Linked DNA regions of Haloglycomyces albus DSM 45210. The protein of the gene in region 1 interacts with the protein of each later gene in a pairwise test. Links are inferred from orthologs where the notes say so. Each region holds a gene or a part of one and is shown on either strand. Other genes may lie near its edges.

What was found.
Region 2: the proteins of leuS (region 1) and ligA interact in binary tests that used the Escherichia coli proteins (3 or more experiments, as listed by UniProt). The link is inferred for Haloglycomyces albus DSM 45210 from one-to-one orthologs.

The regions. Positions count from the first base shown.
Region 1 is NZ_AZUQ01000001.1:2,167,853-2,176,487, reverse strand. Bases 3,644-7,034 are described here. They hold leuS (leucine--tRNA ligase), read right to left. Parts: upstream 6,664-7,034; coding sequence 3,844-6,663; downstream 3,644-3,843. Other genes in these bases: HALAL_RS0110160 (AAA family ATPase), read left to right, coding at 7,029-7,034. Outside these bases: HALAL_RS0110190 (YggT family protein), read right to left, coding at 1-132; HALAL_RS19195 (cell division protein SepF), read right to left, coding at 155-700; HALAL_RS0110180 (YggS family pyridoxal phosphate-dependent enzyme), read right to left, coding at 993-1,718; cell division protein FtsZ, read right to left, coding at 1,678-2,808; HALAL_RS0110170 (cell division protein FtsQ/DivIB), read right to left, coding at 2,876-3,517; more of HALAL_RS0110160, read left to right, coding at 7,035-7,949; HALAL_RS0110155 (DUF58 domain-containing protein), read left to right, coding at 8,008-8,635.
Region 2 is NZ_AZUQ01000001.1:2,642,707-2,650,925, forward strand. What follows is about bases 2,091-5,065. They hold ligA (NAD-dependent DNA ligase LigA), read left to right. Parts: upstream 2,091-2,493; coding sequence 2,494-4,638; downstream 4,639-5,065. Other genes in these bases: HALAL_RS0112265 (amidohydrolase), read right to left, coding at 2,091-2,249; HALAL_RS0112275 (putative bifunctional diguanylate cyclase/phosphodiesterase), read left to right, coding at 4,979-5,065. Also shown: tRNA 2-thiouridine(34) synthase MnmA, read left to right, coding at 1-33; HALAL_RS0112260 (uroporphyrinogen decarboxylase/cobalamine-independent methonine synthase family protein), read left to right, coding at 26-1,036; more of HALAL_RS0112265, read right to left, coding at 1,077-2,090; more of HALAL_RS0112275, read left to right, coding at 5,066-7,036; HALAL_RS0112280 (ZIP family metal transporter), read left to right, coding at 7,414-8,193. UniProt on the Escherichia coli protein: DNA ligase that catalyzes the formation of phosphodiester linkages between 5'-phosphoryl and 3'-hydroxyl groups in double-stranded DNA using NAD as a coenzyme and as the energy source for the reaction.

The DNA.
Region 1 (8,635 bases):
GAACGCAGCGGCTCGCGGCCCCGGTCCCCAGTGGCGGGAAAACTGCACGACGATCGAGGTCACGACCCTGGCCAGCAATGCCACGAAGAAAAGGAACAGGGCTAGGTAAATACACTGGATAACAAGGTTCACGATGACTAGTATCCCGCAATCGTCACTGGTTGAAAAAACCGCCCTCAGCGATCTTGGCCTTATCTTCAGCCGTCACCCGCACATTAGCAGGCGACAGTAGGAATACTCGATTGGTCACCCGCTCAAACGAACCCCGCAGTCCGAACACCAGACCCGCCGCGAAGTCGACGAGGCGTTTGGCATCGGCCTCATCCATTTCCGAGAGATTCATAATGACGGGAGTTCCCTCACGATAACGCTCGCCGATCGTCCGCGCCTCGTTGTAAGTCGTTGGATGCAACGTAGTAATGCGGTAATTGTTCTGCGGTTCACTCGGCGCCGGGGCGGGGGCTTCCTTCGGCGTGGTCGCGACGTCCTCACGCAACGGAGTGACTCCACTTCGATTGACTTGGCGAACGGCCGGTCGGGGCTCGGTACGCTCAATTCGCCGTGGAGCGCGACGCACCGGCTGTGGTTCAGGCTCTTCCTCGGCGAATTCGTCGACATCCTCTGACATCGTCCTGCGCCGTGCCTGTTCCTCTTCTTCGATAAGCCCGAGCCATACGCCGGCTTTCCGCATTGCCCCCATAGTTGAGCTCCTCCCACTTAATACACCGCAGCGTCCACCCAGAGCCGGCCTGCGAGACGATCTACCCCGCTGGGCGAGTTCCGAACAGGGTATATCGCTTGGTCATGCCCAGATCAATCCTAACTCGGCCCAGCTCGGAAAAGACGCTTTTGTGTCGATTGTTCAGCACATGGTGGCACCGTTACGCAATATTGCGTCACACCAACACAATAGATGAGCGGAACTTACGTACCCCATCAGGATCGTAGGTGACAGAAGTCCTCCCCTGTACCGTCTCCACACGGGGGTAAGCTCATCGACCGTGGCGACGGCCCAGGATCTTACTTCCCAGGCGAACCATCGTCGACCCGTATTCGATCGCTGTGGTGAAATCGTCGGTCATTCCCGCTGAGATCTCACTTGCGTCAGGTACCACCCGGCGAACGACGCGGGACATATCCGCCAAGCGTTCGAAGGCACGTTCTGATTCCCATTCCAGGGGGGCCACCGCCATGACTCCGCGTACTCGCAGGTTCGAACACGCGGCGGCATGTTCCGCGAGCGCTTCCAAATCACCGGGGAGGACTCCGCCTCGGCCGGATTCGGAGTTCAGGTTGACCTGGAGGCAGATCGAAATTTCCCGGTCGACGGCGGCCCGGTCGACGGCATCGACGAGGCGAGTTCGATCGACCGAGTGAATCCAATCGGCCCACGACACCACGCTGCGCACTTTGTTGCGTTGCAGCTGGCCCAGAAAGTGCCAGCGTGGCGTACGGTCCCAGGTTCGCAATTGTTCGGCTTTGGGAGTGCCTTCCTGGGCCTTGTTCTCTCCCAGGTCGATCTGACCGATGTCTACTAGGGTGGCGGCGTCTTCCGGGGGGTGCGTTTTCGTGACCGCGATGATCCGGACTTCATCGGGCGCACGATCCGCCTGGCGGCAGGCGGCGTGAACGTCACGTTGCGCTTCGGCCAGGCTGGATCGTAGTGCTTCGGTTCGTTTAGGATCCGTTTTTGAGAAAGTCGGGTACATCGACGTCATCAAAGAGAACCTTACGCGGTTCGGGCGTGTTCGACGGATTGGAGTCGGAACGGGAGTCGCTTTCGCCACCTGAGGAATCCGATCCGGATTCCGAGGAGTCGGAAATGGAGAGCCGCTTGGGCTCCGCGATCTCGAATTGATCGTCCTCGCTGTCGAATCCGGCGGCGATGACCGTGACCCGGGTTTCCTCCCCGAGAGCGTCATCGATGACGGCTCCGAAGATGATGTTGGCGTCGGCGTGCGCGCAGTCGCTGACCAGTTCGGCGGCATCGTTGATCTCGAAGAGACCTAGATCCGAACCTCCGGCGATCGACAGCAGTACGCCTTGTGCGCCTTCCATGCTCTGTTCCAGCAGGGGCGACTCGATGGCCGCCCTCGCCGCTTCGACAGCGCGATTCTCCCCTCTCGCCGAGCCTATGCCCATGAGGGCCGATCCCGCCCCACTCATGACGCTCTTGACGTCGGCGAAGTCCAGGTTGATCAGGCCTGGGGTGGTAATCAGATCTGTTATTCCCTGAACACCTGAGAGTAGAACCTGGTCGGCAAGACGGAATGCATCCATCATGGATATTCCACGATCACCCAGGTGCAGAAGACGATCATTGGGAATGACGATCAGTGTGTCGCATTCGGACCGTAGATCCTCTATTCCGGTGACCGCCTGGGTCTGCCGGCGTTTGCCCTCGAATGCGAACGGACGTGTCACGACGCCTATCGTCAACGCCCCGGCCTTGCGGGCGATGTTGGCGATGACCGGTGCCCCACCGGTTCCGGTTCCACCACCTTCACCGCAGGTTACGAATACCATGTCGGCACCCTTGAGGACTTCTTCGATTTCATCGCGGTGGTCCTCGCACGCCTTTGCCCCGACTTCGGGATTGGCTCCGGCCCCAAGGCCTCGAGTCAATTCACGACCCACATCGAGCTTCACATCGGCATCGCTCATAAGCAATGCCTGTGCGTCGGTGTTGATCGCGATAAACTCAACTCCTTTGAGTCCAGCTTCGATCATGCGGTTGACCGCGTTGACGCCGCCACCTCCAATACCGACGACTTTGATGACTGCGAGGTAGTTATGCGGTGCTGTCATCGCGTTGAGCCCTTCCCTCTCGCTGGACGTATCTGTTCTAGAATTTCATAGCCTACGCTCTTTAACGCTAACTTATCGTCGGCGCACGCGGAGCGCTGACATCAATCTCATGATGCCCTTGTTGCAACAACGCCAGAGAAACTCGAGACTTCATCTCATTCTCACTGTCATCTCCCCAGCGTATAACGCGCCTGTCGGTCAATTTCAATGTGGTTGCCTCAAGGGAGGTCACATGAACAGTTTCTACCTGCGAAGCAATCGATGTGGGGAGTTCGGTCAAAATTTCCCGAAGGGGCACCGCTACTTTCTCCAGAATTGAAAGGTCGTCAATTTCAACCATCCACTGTACTTCTGCCGTGTTGTCAACGGTCGCAAAGGCAACACCTTGATCATCAGCCATGATATAACCGTCGTCGTCTCGCACGGCAAAGTAGGGCCGACGTTCCATGACCTCGATCGCTACGGAATCGGGAACGCTCCGAACTATTTCGACCGATTTCACCTCCGGGAGACGCACCAATTCCTCGGCCAAACCCGAAGCGTCAAAACGAAAAAGATTCTCGTCCTTATGGGGTCCGGCGATGCGCCGAATTTCGTCCACATCGACAAAGTGCGCGCCCTCCACCCGAATGTTCTTAATCGCGAATAGAGGCGAATACAACGCGGCCGCCACGGTCAACGCCACCAATACGACTGCGGCGGCGGCCAACCACAGCTTCAATGTGCGAAAGGCACTGAACCACGAACGACCCGCCGGCAATGCGAGTCCGGGTATTTTCCATCGCTTCGTCGATTCACGCAACATGCGGTCATACTGGCACAATTGCGTCGTTAAAAACGACAGAATCCGATTCCGGCACGGTGCCGAACCCCTCCGTCATTCGATCACACCGGGCCCGCTTGTCCGTCATGCCTTCAGGTTGAAACGGTCCCCACTACCCGGCAAGCAGGACGTTCTCAAACACCGATGGTCCAGGGATTCCACCCATCGAAACCCCTGGACCATCGGTAAAGCTCATAGCGACGGTGACATGACTATCCCGCCACCACAACCGAAACCATGCGGTTGGGAACCACGATCACCTTCTTGACCTCCTTACCGTTCACCGAGGACTGGATTTTTTCGTCGGCCAGTGCCGCGGCCTCGATCGCATCGCGTTCGGCGTCGGTGGCCACTTCGATGCGGCTCCGGACCTTGCCGTTCACCTGAACGGGGTAGGTCACCGTATCTTCCACCAAGTAATTCTCATCGGCGACCGGGAAGTCCACATACGCGATCGTGCCCGTGTGTCCCAGACGCCGCCACAGTTCCTCACAGATATGCGGAGCCATTGGGGCGGTCAACTGCACCATCGTCTCCGCCACGGCACGAGGCAGTCGCGTCAGGCCGACCAAATGATTGTTGAAGGTGATCAACTTGGCCACCGCGGTGTTCATCCGCAGGTTGAAGTAGTCGTCGCGAACTCCCTTGACGGCCTGGTGCATCGCCTTCAGCGTCTCTTCGTCCGCCTCCGCGTCAACCACCTTGATGTCGCCGGTCTCCTCATCGACGATGTTCCGCCACAGACGCTGCAGGAATCGATACGAGCCCACGATCGCGCGCGTCTCCCAAGGCTTCGACACTTCCAAGGGGCCCATGGACATCTCATAGACCCGGAACGTGTCGGCACCGTAGTCACGACAGATCTCGTCCGGAGTCACCACGTTCTTCAACGACTTGCCCATCTTGCCGTATTCCCGCTTGACCTCTTCGCCTTGATGGAAGTAACGACCATCGCGTTCCTCCACCTCATGAGCGGGAACGTACACCCCGCGGGCGTCGGTATAGGCGTAGGCCTGAATGTAGCCCTGGTTGAACAGACGCGCGAACGGTTCCGGGCTCGACACATGCCCCAGGTCGTACAGAACCTTGTGCCAAAAACGCGCGTACAACAAATGCAGTACCGCATGTTCGGCTCCGCCGACGTACAGGTCGACTCCGCCGCTCGGAACGTTCTCCTGCGGCCCCATCCAATACGATTCATTCTCCGAATCGGCAACCTGATCGGGATTGCTCGGATCGGTGTAACGCAGTTCGTACCAGGAGGACCCCGCCCAGTTGGGCATGGTGTTCAATTCGCGCGTGTAGGTTTTGGTTCCGTCACCCAGGTCCATCTCCACCGTGACCCAGTCCTTGGCTCGACCCAACGGTGGTTCCGGAGCGGAGGTCACATCGTCGGCGGCAAAGGTGGCCGGGCTGAAATCGTCCATCTCCGGCAGCGTTACCGGCAATTGCTCCTCCGGAACCGCCACCGGCAATCCGGACTCGTCGTAGACGATGGGGAACGGCTCGCCCCAGTACCGTTGCCGACTGAACAGCCAATCCCGCAGTCGGTAGGTCGTCGTACCTTCGCCCCGACCGTGCTCGCTCAACCAATCGATGATCCGACGCTTCGCCGCTTCGACGTTCAATCCGTCCAGAATGTCGGAGTTGACCACCACTCCGGACTCGGTATCGGTCAGCGCGGCGGACCCGTCCCAATCCGTACCGTCCGACACGACCTGTCGAATGGGAATGTCAAACGCCCGCGCGAACGCGAAGTCACGATCATCGTGTGCCGGAACGGCCATGATCGCGCCCGTCCCATAACCGGCCAGAACGTAATCGGCGATGAAGACGGGGATCTGTTCACCGTTCACCGGATTGGTCGCATACCCACCGATGAACACACCGGTCTTGTCCTTGGCGTCGGCCTGACGCTCCACATCCGTCTTCCGCGCCGCTTCCGCCCGGTACGCCGCTATCGCGGCGCCCGGCGTCTCATAGCCTCCGGTCCATTCCGACGGAATGCCCGCCGGCCACGATTCGGCGGTCAGCGAATCGACCAGTTCATGCTCGGGAGCCAACACCATATAGGTGGAGCCCCACAAGGTGTCGGGGCGGGTGGTGAAGACCCTGATGTCGCCGGCATAGGTCGAGAAGTCGATGAAGGCGCCTTCGGATTTTCCGATCCAATTGCGCTGCATAATCTTGATCGACTCCGGCCACTCCAGAATCTCCAGGTCGCGCAGCAGACGCTCCGAATAGGCCGTAATCCGCATCATCCACTGCTTCAGTTTGCGGGTGAAGACGGGGAAATTACCGCGCTCACTGCGCCCGTCAGCGGTGACCTCTTCATTGGACAGCACCGTCCCCAGACCGGGGCACCAGTTCACCGGCGCTTCGGTGACATAGGCCAACCGGTGCTCATCGATGATCCGGCGGCGCTCCACCGCACTCAGATCGTCCCATTCGCGTTCCCCGGGAACCGACCGACGCCCCTGTTCGAACTGCTCGATCAACTCTTCGATCGGGCGAGCCGCATCGGCCCGTTCGTCGTAATAGGAATTGAAGATCTGCAGAAAGACCCACTGGGTCCATTTATAGAACGACGGATCCGAAGTGGCGAACTCGCGACGATTGTCATAGCCCATCCCGATCCGTCGCAACTGCGCCCGGTAACGATCGATGTTTTCGGCGGTGATTTCGGCCGGCTGACGCCCGGAGGTCACCGCATACTGTTCCGTCGGCAGTCCAAAGGAGTCGTACCCCATCGGGTGCAGAACGTTGTAACCCGCCATGCGCAGGTAACGCGAGTACACGTCGGTGGCTATGTACCCCAGGGGATGACCGACGTGCAAACCCGCCCCCGAAGGGAACGGGAACATGTCCATAACAAACTTCTTTGGGGCATCGGCACGAGGATGTTGTGAATCGGCCAACGACCCCGCCGGGTTCGGGGTGTCGAAGGTGGCTTCGTTCTCCCAATAATCCTGCCAGCGCGGCTCGATCTCGCCGGCCAACCCGGCGTCATAACGGTGTTTAGGTTCACTCATGATTCTGATATCCGTTCATCGTTCATGGCCTGAAACGGCGACTGATTTTAGGCACAAAAAAAGCCCCGCAGACCGGGGCAGCCGTGTTGCGAACAGTTCAGTGCAACACGGCTAGGTAAGGAGGAGGTTGAATCTCCGAATACGCATGTCGCCAGTATAGCCCATACTCCCCGCGATTGGAAATCCGATACGACGGCGCGCCGATTTCCGGGACTCGCCGACCTGGGGGATACCGTGCTCAAGCGAGCCTCACCTGAGACGATCGCCGTGATAACGTGAACCACGATCAGACCGTCCCCATACCCCCCGGAGGCCTCTTGGTGTCACCGTCCACCGCGTCCGTCGACTTCACTGCCTTCCGATCGATGGCCGACCGTGTCATCGACAATATTGAAAGTGTCATCAGCGGAAAACGCAGCTCGATAAGTCTCGCTTTCACCGTTCTTCTCGCCGAGGGCCACCTGCTCCTCGAGGACGTTCCGGGAGTCGGCAAGACCCAGCTGGCCAAAGCTCTGGCGGCATCAATCGAATGCGATGTCAACCGCATCCAATTCACCCCGGATCTACTCCCCAGCGACGTCACCGGAGTGAGCGTTTACGATCAGGACAAGCGTGAATTCGTGTTCAAAGAGGGAGCCGTCTTCTCCCATTTGGTCATCGGCGACGAGATCAACCGCGCCAGCCCCAAGACTCAATCCGCCCTTCTGGAATGCATGGAAGAGCGTCAGGTGACCGTCGACGGCACAACGCACCCCTTGACATCACCGTTCATGGTCATTGCCACGCAGAACCCCATCGACATGGAGGGAACGTATCCGCTGCCGGAAGCGCAGCGCGACCGCTTTACGGCTCGCCTGTCACTGGGATACCCGGATACGGCAACCGAGGTGGGTATCCTCGATAAACACGGCGTGGACAATCCCCTTCGGTCCCTTCGACCTGTGTGCGACGCCGTGACCGTGGTGCGTATGACCGAAGCCGCACGCCACGTCCACGTCGTCGACGAACTGAAACAATATACCGTCAGCCTCGTCAACGCCACCCGACGTGCCAAAGAGATCCGCCTCGGCGCGAGCCCACGCGCCAGTCTGCAGCTTTTGCGGTGTGCCCGTGTATGGGCGGCGTTGCAGGGACGGCACTACGTCATACCCGACGACATTCAGTACCTCATGGGTCCGGTCATCGCTCACCGCCTCGTCCTGACGACGGAAGCGTCGGTGGCGGGCCTCAAGGCGGACACGATCTGCCGCGAAATCGTGAACCGTATTCCTCTGCAACGTAGCTGAACCGACCGAACGCTGGAATTGCGGCGTTTCCACTCAGATCCGAGAACCGGGAGGGACCGTGTGGATCACCCGAAGGGGACTCGCGCTACTCGGGATGGGGATACTTCTCATCTCCGCCGCCTTCGTGATCGGAGAGCGGGACCTGGCACTGATCGGAGCGTTCCTCTGTACTCTGCCTCTGTTCGTATGGGCGGTAATGGTCTTTCGCCGGCCCCACCTGCGATTTGAACGCTCTCTCCATCCGACCCAGGTATCAATCGATGAATCCACCACAATCGGCATTGACATCCACAACGACGGACGTACCGCCTCCACCACCGTATTGTTGGAAGACCGCCTGCCACCCCGGCTACACGAGTCGCCACGCCTGATCGTCGAGCGCTTGCCCGCCAGGTCGGCGACTCGCATGAACTATTCACTCCAGGCTCAACGACGCGGAATCTTTCCACTCGGCCCCATCCGAACCCGCGTGAGCGATCCCTTTGGAATGGTGAAGCACACCTCGGTAACGCCGGTCATGGACGATCTGGTCGTTACCCCTCGTTTGCAGGCTCTGCGCGGTCGCTCGCTCGTCGGTGGAAGCGGATTCAACACGGGTACCAGCTCGAGTCACATCGCCGTCAGCGGCGACGACGATATCGCGGTTCGCGAATACCGCAGAGGTGATGATCTCCGTCGCGTGCATT
Region 2 (8,219 bases), 480 kb from region 1 along the record:
TCGACCGAATCACTTGAGGGTGCCGGTGTCTGAACTGCCGAAAGGAAGCTCGACGGGAATCGGATCGCTTCCCGGAACCGACCCGCATGAAGCCGCTCGCCTGGTACTGGGGGAGCTGACCTGGCCACACCTACCCGAACTGCCCGACCGGGGAGTCGGCGCGGAGATGATCGGACGTGGTGTGGCGACCCTGGTGAACCTGCCGTTTCAACGGTGGGGAAGCTACTGGCAGGTTGCCGACGGACCGGGAACGGATCTGAGTCGCGCTCGCGATTTTCTGGAGCGTGACATGGACGCCTTCGGTGAGGTCGGGAGCGATTATTCGGGACCGCTGCGCGTGACGATGGTCGGACCGTGGACCCTCGCCTCGCAGTTGTGGCGTCGTTCGGGAGGCGCGATGGTGGCCGATCCGGGGGCCGTCCGCGACGTGTCGGCATCCCTGGCGGAAGGCCTTGGACGTTTGCTGGAACAGCTTCGAGAGCGCGTCCCGGGAGCGACATGGTCGCTGCAATTGGATGAGCCAACGTTGCCCTCCGTTCGGTCGGGCCGTCTACGTGACGAGTCCGGCCTGGGTTTCTATCGCCCGATCGATCGTGATGTCGTGACGGCGCGCCTGCGCGACGTTATCGAGGCGGTCGGAGTGGAAACCGTACTGCATTGTTGTGCACCGGGTTTCGACCTGGAGTCGGTATCCGACAGTGGGGCGAGCGCGGCGGCCGTAGATGTGACGCTGCCGGAATTCGTAGAGGCAAAGGGCCTGGATCGTATTGGTGAGTACTTGGATTCGGGCCGGACGTTGTTGGCCGGTGTGGTCGACGCTTCCGTTGAGGTCGACCCGAAACGTCGTACCGAGGTCCCGGTCGCGCGTTTGCGCCGAATCTGGTCGATGCTGGGATTCAACGAAGACCTGATCGCTTCACAAACGACGGTGACCCCGCGCTGTGGGCTGGCCGGTCGAGCACCGCATGAAGCCAGGACCGCGATGAAGACGGCAACCGAAACGGCGGAAGTGTTGCGGCGGGCTCTGGACAATTGACGGCCGTGCCGGGACGGACCGGGCACGACCGTGTGATTTTTTAGGCCCCGGAGGTGTCCACTTCGGTGCCCTTGATGAAGGCCCGCTCGACTTCGGAGTAAATGTCCAGTGGGTCACCGGACCATACGCACAGGGTGCCGTGTTTGCCGGATTCGAGGGAGCCGACCTTGTCGTCGATGCCCATCATCGCCGCCGGGTTGATGGTGACGGTTCGTAGAGCGTAGTCACGGTCAAGCCCGGCTTTGATCGACAGTATGACCTGAGTGATCAGCTGGTTGATCGGTATGACCGGGTGGTCGGTGATGATCGAAACCTCGACTCCCGCCTGATGCAGTAGTCCGGGGCCGCGCAGGGTGCGATTGCGCAGCTCCATTTTGCTGCGGGAGGTGAGGAGCGGTCCGTTGGCGACGGGGATGTTCTTCTCCGCCAGAAGGTCGGCGATGAGGTAGCCCTCGGTGCCGTGGTCGATCACGAGCCGGTAGCCGAATTCTTCGGATACTCGGATGGCGGTGGCGATGTCGTCGGCACGGTGGGAATGCTGTCGCCAGGGAAGCTCGCGTTTGAGTACCTTGCCGATGATTTCATTGCGCAGATCGCGCTCGACGGTGTTCTCGTCCTCGGCGTTTTCGATCTTGGCGAGGTAATTGCCCGCCTCGACGAAGGCGCTTCGCAACATCGCGGCGTTTCCGAGACGGGTGGACGGCTTCTTGTCCTTTCCGCCGTAGACGCGCTTGGGATTCTCGCCGAGGGCGGATTTCACTCCGGTGGGCTCACGCAGAAGCATTTCTTCCACGGTTCGCCCGTGTGTATTGACCGCAACGGCCTGACCGCCGACGATGTTACCGCTTCCGGGCATGATTCCGACGGTGAGAACTCCGCCGCTGCGGGCGTCGTCGAATCCGATGTCGGCGGGGAAGATGGCGTCCAGAGCTCGAACGTCGGCGGTATTGGGGTCGGTCAGTTCGTTGACGTCGGAGCCTTGCGTTCCGGCGGCCTCTTCGTGTACTCCCAGGTGGGTGTGCGCGTCGACCAGGCCCGGGGTGACGTATTTGCCGTTGACGTCGTGGGTGGGTGTGCCGGAGGGAATCGAGGTGTCGCTGCCGCCGACGGCGGTGATGACGCCGTCTTCGACCACGACGGTTCCGTTGGGGACGGCCTCACCGGTAATCGGAAGTACCGTGGCGCCGGTGAGAGCGAAGGTGTTGTCGGCCATGGTGCGAACTCCTTCTCGCAAGTGAGTGTTGTCGACTTCGGATGTCGACCGGTAGCCGATGGGGTGGCCGCCGACGGCATCCTAGCCGCTTGGCTAGTAGCCTAGCAGGGTCGTGAATTGCCTGATGCGGCGGTCAATCTGAGACCTTTTGTGCCCGAGTTGTCGGAATCGACTTGATTGAATACCGGGTTCGACCCGCCTGGAACGAGGCGAGACCGTCGGACCCTGATGTCACAATGGAGGGGTGACTGCCGAGGAAAAAGACTTCACACAGGCCAAGGAACGGCATGAGGAGCTTGCTGCCGAGATCACCGAACACCGTCGTCGCTACTACGTCGACGACGCCCCCACGGTTTCGGACGCCGCTTTTGACCGATTGATGCATGAACTGATCGAGCTGGAAACCGCGTTTCCCGAGTTGGTCAACGCCGATTCACCCAGTCAGCGGGTGGGTACCTACTCCACCGCCTTCGCTCCAGTGCGCCATCCGCAGAAAATGCTCAGTCTCGACGACGTCTTTGAACAGTCGGAGGTGCGGGCTTGGGCCGATCGAGTCACGCCGCACGTTCCCGACGCGCGGTATCTCTGCGAGGTGAAGATCGACGGTTTGGCCGTGGATCTGTTGTATATCAAAGGGCGGTTGACCTCGGCGGCGACGCGCGGTGACGGTGTGACGGGCGAAGACGTTACCGCCAATGTCGCTACGATCGGCGCGGTGCCGCAACGACTGGTCTCCGACGGTGATTACCCGGTTCCCGAGCGCCTCGAGGTGAGGGGAGAGGTCTACATTGCCGTCGAGGATTTCGAAGCTTTGAACGCCCATCAGGTCGAGGTGGACGGTCCGGTTTTCGCCAACCCGCGCAATGCCGCCGCCGGTTCCCTGCGGCAGAAGGACGCCACCGTCACCGCTTCCCGCCCGCTCAGCTTCATCGCACACGGCATCGGGGAGCATGTGGGGTTCGAACCCGACGGCCAGTCGCATTCGTATCGTGCACTCGACAGCTGGGGTATCCCGACCAGTCCTTACTGGAAACTCGTGGACTCCGTTTCTGAGGTATTCGATTACATTGATCATTATGGGGACAACCGCCACAGTCTGATTCATGAGATCGACGGAATCGTGGTGAAGATCGATGACATCGCGTCTCAGGAGCGTCTCGGTGCTACCGCGCGTGCCCCGCGCTGGGCGGTGGCGTACAAGTACCCGCCCGAAGAGGTCAATACCCGGCTGCTGGACGTCAAAGTCTCGATCGGGCGTACCGGAAGAGCGACTCCGTACGCGGTTCTGGCTCCGGTTCGGGTGGCCGGCTCCGAGGTCGAGTTTGCGACCTTGCACAATGCTGACCAGGTGCGTGCCAAGGGGGTTCTCATCGGCGATCTCGTTGTCGTGCGGAAGGCCGGCGACGTGATTCCGGAAGTGGTCGGGCCGGTTACTCAGGTCCGTACCGGAAACGAGAGAGACTTCGAAATGCCGGAGGCCTGTCCCGAATGCGGTACCGCGCTGGCGCCTGCCGCTGAAGGGGATGTGGATCTGCGTTGCCCCAACGCCCAGTCGTGCCCTGGGCAACTGCGGGAGCGTTTGGCCTTCCTTTCCGGTCGTTCGTGTTTCGACGTCGACGGTATGGGGTATGTGGCGTGCGCGGCCCTGGTACAGCCGTTGGATCCGAGTCAGCGCGTATTGGACGATGAATCGGGAGTGTTCGCGCTTCGTATGGAAGATCTGCTTCCCATTCAAACCGTGGTACGCGATCCCGATACCGGTTTGCCCAAGCACGACGCCGAGGGCAACGAAAAGGTCGTCACCTATTTCGCCACCAAGACGGGCGAGCCGAAGAAAACGACGATTCAAATGCTCGACAATTTGGAAAAGGCAAAAGAACAGAACCTCTGGCGTGTGGTCAACGCTCTGTCAATTCGCCATGTGGGGCCGGTTTCCGCGCAGGCATTGACAGAATACTTCGGTGACATTCAGAAGATGATGGAGGCGGATGAGGCGGAACTTGCCGATATCGACGGCGTCGGTCCCACCATCGCCGCCGCAATTAAAGAATGGTTTTCCGTCGATTGGCATCGTAATATTGTGGACTGTTGGCGTACGGCCGGCGTGCGAATGCGTGAAGACGTTGAGACCGAAGGCAGTGGCCTCTCCCAAACCTTGGCGGGCGCGACCGTCGTTATTACCGGAGCGCTGGAAGGCTATACGCGTGACAGTGCGGCCGCTGCGGTGAAGGCGCGTGGCGGTAAGGTGACCTCGTCGGTATCGAAAAAGACGTCAGTGGTTGTGGCAGGGGAATCAGCGGGTTCGAAGTACGATAAGGCGCTGAAACTCGGTGTGCCGGTGGTTGACTCAGACGGATTCGACGGATTGCTCGAGTCCGGAGTCGAGTAAGGAACACTAAGATAACAAAATTGTAACGATTGGAGTCGGCGCGCGCAACTCCAATCGTTTTGCGTGGTTTTTTCCCGGAGTCGTTGTAGTCTGAAATTCGCTATGTGACATATTAAATAATAATATCTCTTCACCATTATAAATGGCTGCAATTGTTACTATTTCGTAACTCACTGGAAGGGTTTGGTCGTGAGTGTGGTGTTTATAAGGGAGACAAGAAAATACCGTGAATAGCTTATTCGGCGATGCCGTCCGCCTACAAAGGGTTCCGGGTGTTCCTCAGTAGGCTCGGCGAGGTTTCGAATAAGGCTGCACTTGAACGAGTTCAGCAGGAGGAGAAATGGCGACCACCTTGATGCGGAATACCGCGCCCAGCGACAGTCCCGGGCGCTACTACCTGTATCTCGCCGTGGTGGGGATCGGCGCCGCTCTCGGTGTCGGCGTGACGCTCCTGTCACTCGATGCGAGTTGGGCCGCCCTGCAGCCGGCCTCCGCGGCCTTCGTCGTGTGCGCGGTAGTGGCCGTTGTTTCGGAATTCGACCCTTTGCGATGGCGCGGTATCCACAGTACCGCCGCTTCCCTGGTCTCGATATCCTTTGTCCTTGCCCTGCTGGCTACCTGGGGATTGATTCCGGCTCTGGTCGTGCAGGCGATCGCTATATCGATCGTGGGTTTTCGAGTTCGATCTTCGCTGCTGCGGGCCCTGTTCAACTTGAGTCAAACCACGCTGGCTCTCATTGCCGCGGCCGTGGTCTGGAACTGGCTCGCAGGTGGTGCGACCTGGCTCAATACTCCCTCACATATTCTCGCTCTTATCGCTTCCGGAGCGGTGTGGTCGGTCGTCAGTTACAGCTTTGTTTCCGGCGCGTTGACCCTTCGCCTGGGCGGCAGCTGGTTGAGTCATTGGGTTAAGTGGGTGAAGGGAGAGTGGAAACTCCGTTCGCTCCTGATCGTCGTCGCGCCGGTCATCGCCTTGGCCGCCACGACCTCGGTATGGATGGTCGTCACCGTGGCTCTTCCCCTTTTCGGCCTGCATTATCTCCTGCGCGTCATGGCGCAGCGAGAACGTGAGGCCGAAACCGACAGCTTGACCGGTCTACTCAACCGTCGTGGCTTTCAAAGCGAGTGTGAACGAAAGCTGCTGGACGCCGCCGAGACCGAGACCGCAGTAGCGGTGGTCGTTCTCGACGTCGACCGGTTCTCCGAGATCAACAACGCCTTGGGACACGGCATCGGGGATCGTGTGCTGCGTGAACTCGCCCAGCGTTTCGTGAATGAGAACGTGCCGGGCAAATTGTTGGCCCGTCACGGTGGGGACGAATTCGCCTTTGCGTGGTCGGAACTGGACGGTATGACCGACCCGATGGAATGCGCTCGGGCCGTGAAGGGCGCCTTGGACGCTCCCATTTCATTGGGTGAGTTCAGCGTTGAAGTGGACGGATCGGTCGGGGTCGCGGTTTACCCGGATGACGGTGACGGTTTCGACACCGTTCTGCAGCACGCCGATATAGCTCTGTACGAAGCCAAACGACGGTCGTCGACGTATACGCGGTACACTCCGGACTTCGACCATCCCTCGCCGGAGCGGATCACCCTGCTCGCCGATCTACGTCGCGCTTTGGAAAGTAGTGGGACCCCCGGTGTCGAACTGTTCTACCAGCCTCAGATCGACTTGCGCGACGGGCGAGTGGTGGGGGCCGAAGCTCTCTTGCGATATACCCACCCCACTCGAGGACACGTCCAGCCTTCGGAATTGATCGCGGCAGCGGAACAGTCCTCGGTCATGCGTATGTTGACCGAACGGGTGGTCGAGATTGCTCTACGCCAGATGAAAGAGTGGGAGCGCGACGGATTCGACCTCGGCATGGCGGTCAATGTGAGCGTGCGTGATCTGCAGTCGGCCGAGTTCACCGACTATCTGACCGGGCGTGTGAAGGAACTTGGGGTGGAAGCCGGTAAACTGCGCCTGGAAATCACCGAAAGCGCGTTGATGGACGACCCACGCCGGGTGGTGGGAAACGTAGAGAAGATCGCCGACATCGGCGTGCAGATCAGTCTGGACGACTTTGGCACGGGTTTTTCCTCCATGCAGCATTTGAGACGTCTGCCGGTCAGCGAAATCAAAATCGATCGCCTTTTTGTCTCCAACCTGACTGAAGACAGCGACGACGCCGCGATCGTCTCGTCGACGATCGATTTGGCGAAGGCACTTGATCTCAATGTGGTAGCCGAGGGAGTTGAGGACGACTCGACTCGCGATCTTCTGCGCAGCTGGGGCTGTCACATCGCCCAAGGCTGGCATTTCGCACGCCCGATGGACGCGGTGCGGTTCGACGTCTGGCTGCGTAGCTATCAGGCGCACGAGGCGGAGTCACGAGGACTGCGGGACGTTTCCTGATCGTCGTTTGGGCGCTTGAAAAAGGGATCGCGCAACACCCAATCGCGATCCCTTCGCTGGCTCTTTAGAACACCACCACAAGTGACAATCAATGCCACTCGCACATCAGCAAGGAAACAGAAAGGAAACCAGAACTTTTTCATTCCCTGAGCCAGGTTGAAACCCGTATGGATCTCAACAATATGAAGAGTACCACATGTTTCCTCGAGTTTGAACCTGCCCCGTAGGCCAAAACAGTTCGCAGCGTAAAGCTGGAGGGTGATTCGTATCGTCCACAGTGGGGCACCGAGTTCCGATCAAAGCGATACTCTCAGTATTATTATCGACAACCATTGCCAATAATCGAGGAGTGTTCGCATTGTGAAGGAACTGAGATAATGCCGGGTGGATTCACTGCCTTCCTGGAATGGACGGTTCTCGGCCCCGTTCTCTTCAGCTTGATATCAGCGGGCACCACCTTGCTGGGCGGTGTTACCGCCGCCCATCTCACCCGAGGTAAAGAGCTGGTCATGGCCCTGGCCGCCGGTCTCATGTTGGGAGTGGTGTTTTTCGACCTCATTCCCGAGGCGCTCGAACTGACCGGAGGGGCGTGGCATGGAGTCCCTGAAGCGATGCCCGCCGTGGCCGCCGGTTTCTTCACCTTTCATCTCCTTGAACGGCTGCTCGGCGCACATCCGGGACATGAGCGCGGATACGCCGTCCATTCGCACAGCGTTCGCCGGCTCGGCCTTCTCGCCGGCGGAGGTTTGGTGTTCCATTCTCTGCTGGACGGATTCGGTATCGGTACGGCGTTCCAAGTCAGCGGCGGCCTCGGACTCTCGGTGGCCGTGGCGGTGATCGCGCACGACTTCGCCGACGGGTTCAATGCCTTCACCCTTCCCAGCGCGTACGGCAACGAACGCAAACGTGCCTTCCACGTCCTGTACGCCGACGCCGCCGCACCAGTCGTTGGTGCAGGATTGGCGATCTTCCTCACTGTTCCTCCGGAAACCGCTGGACTGTACCTTGGGTACTTTGCCGGCGTCCTGCTCTATCTCGCCACGGCAGAAGTGCTCCCGCAGGCACACTCCCGCCGTCGCGGCCTGGCATTGTTGGCGACCGGTACGGCGATGGGGGCCATGTGGCTCATTGTCGGATTCGCCGAGCACTCGAATTGACCAAGGTAGGCGACTACTGCCACGCG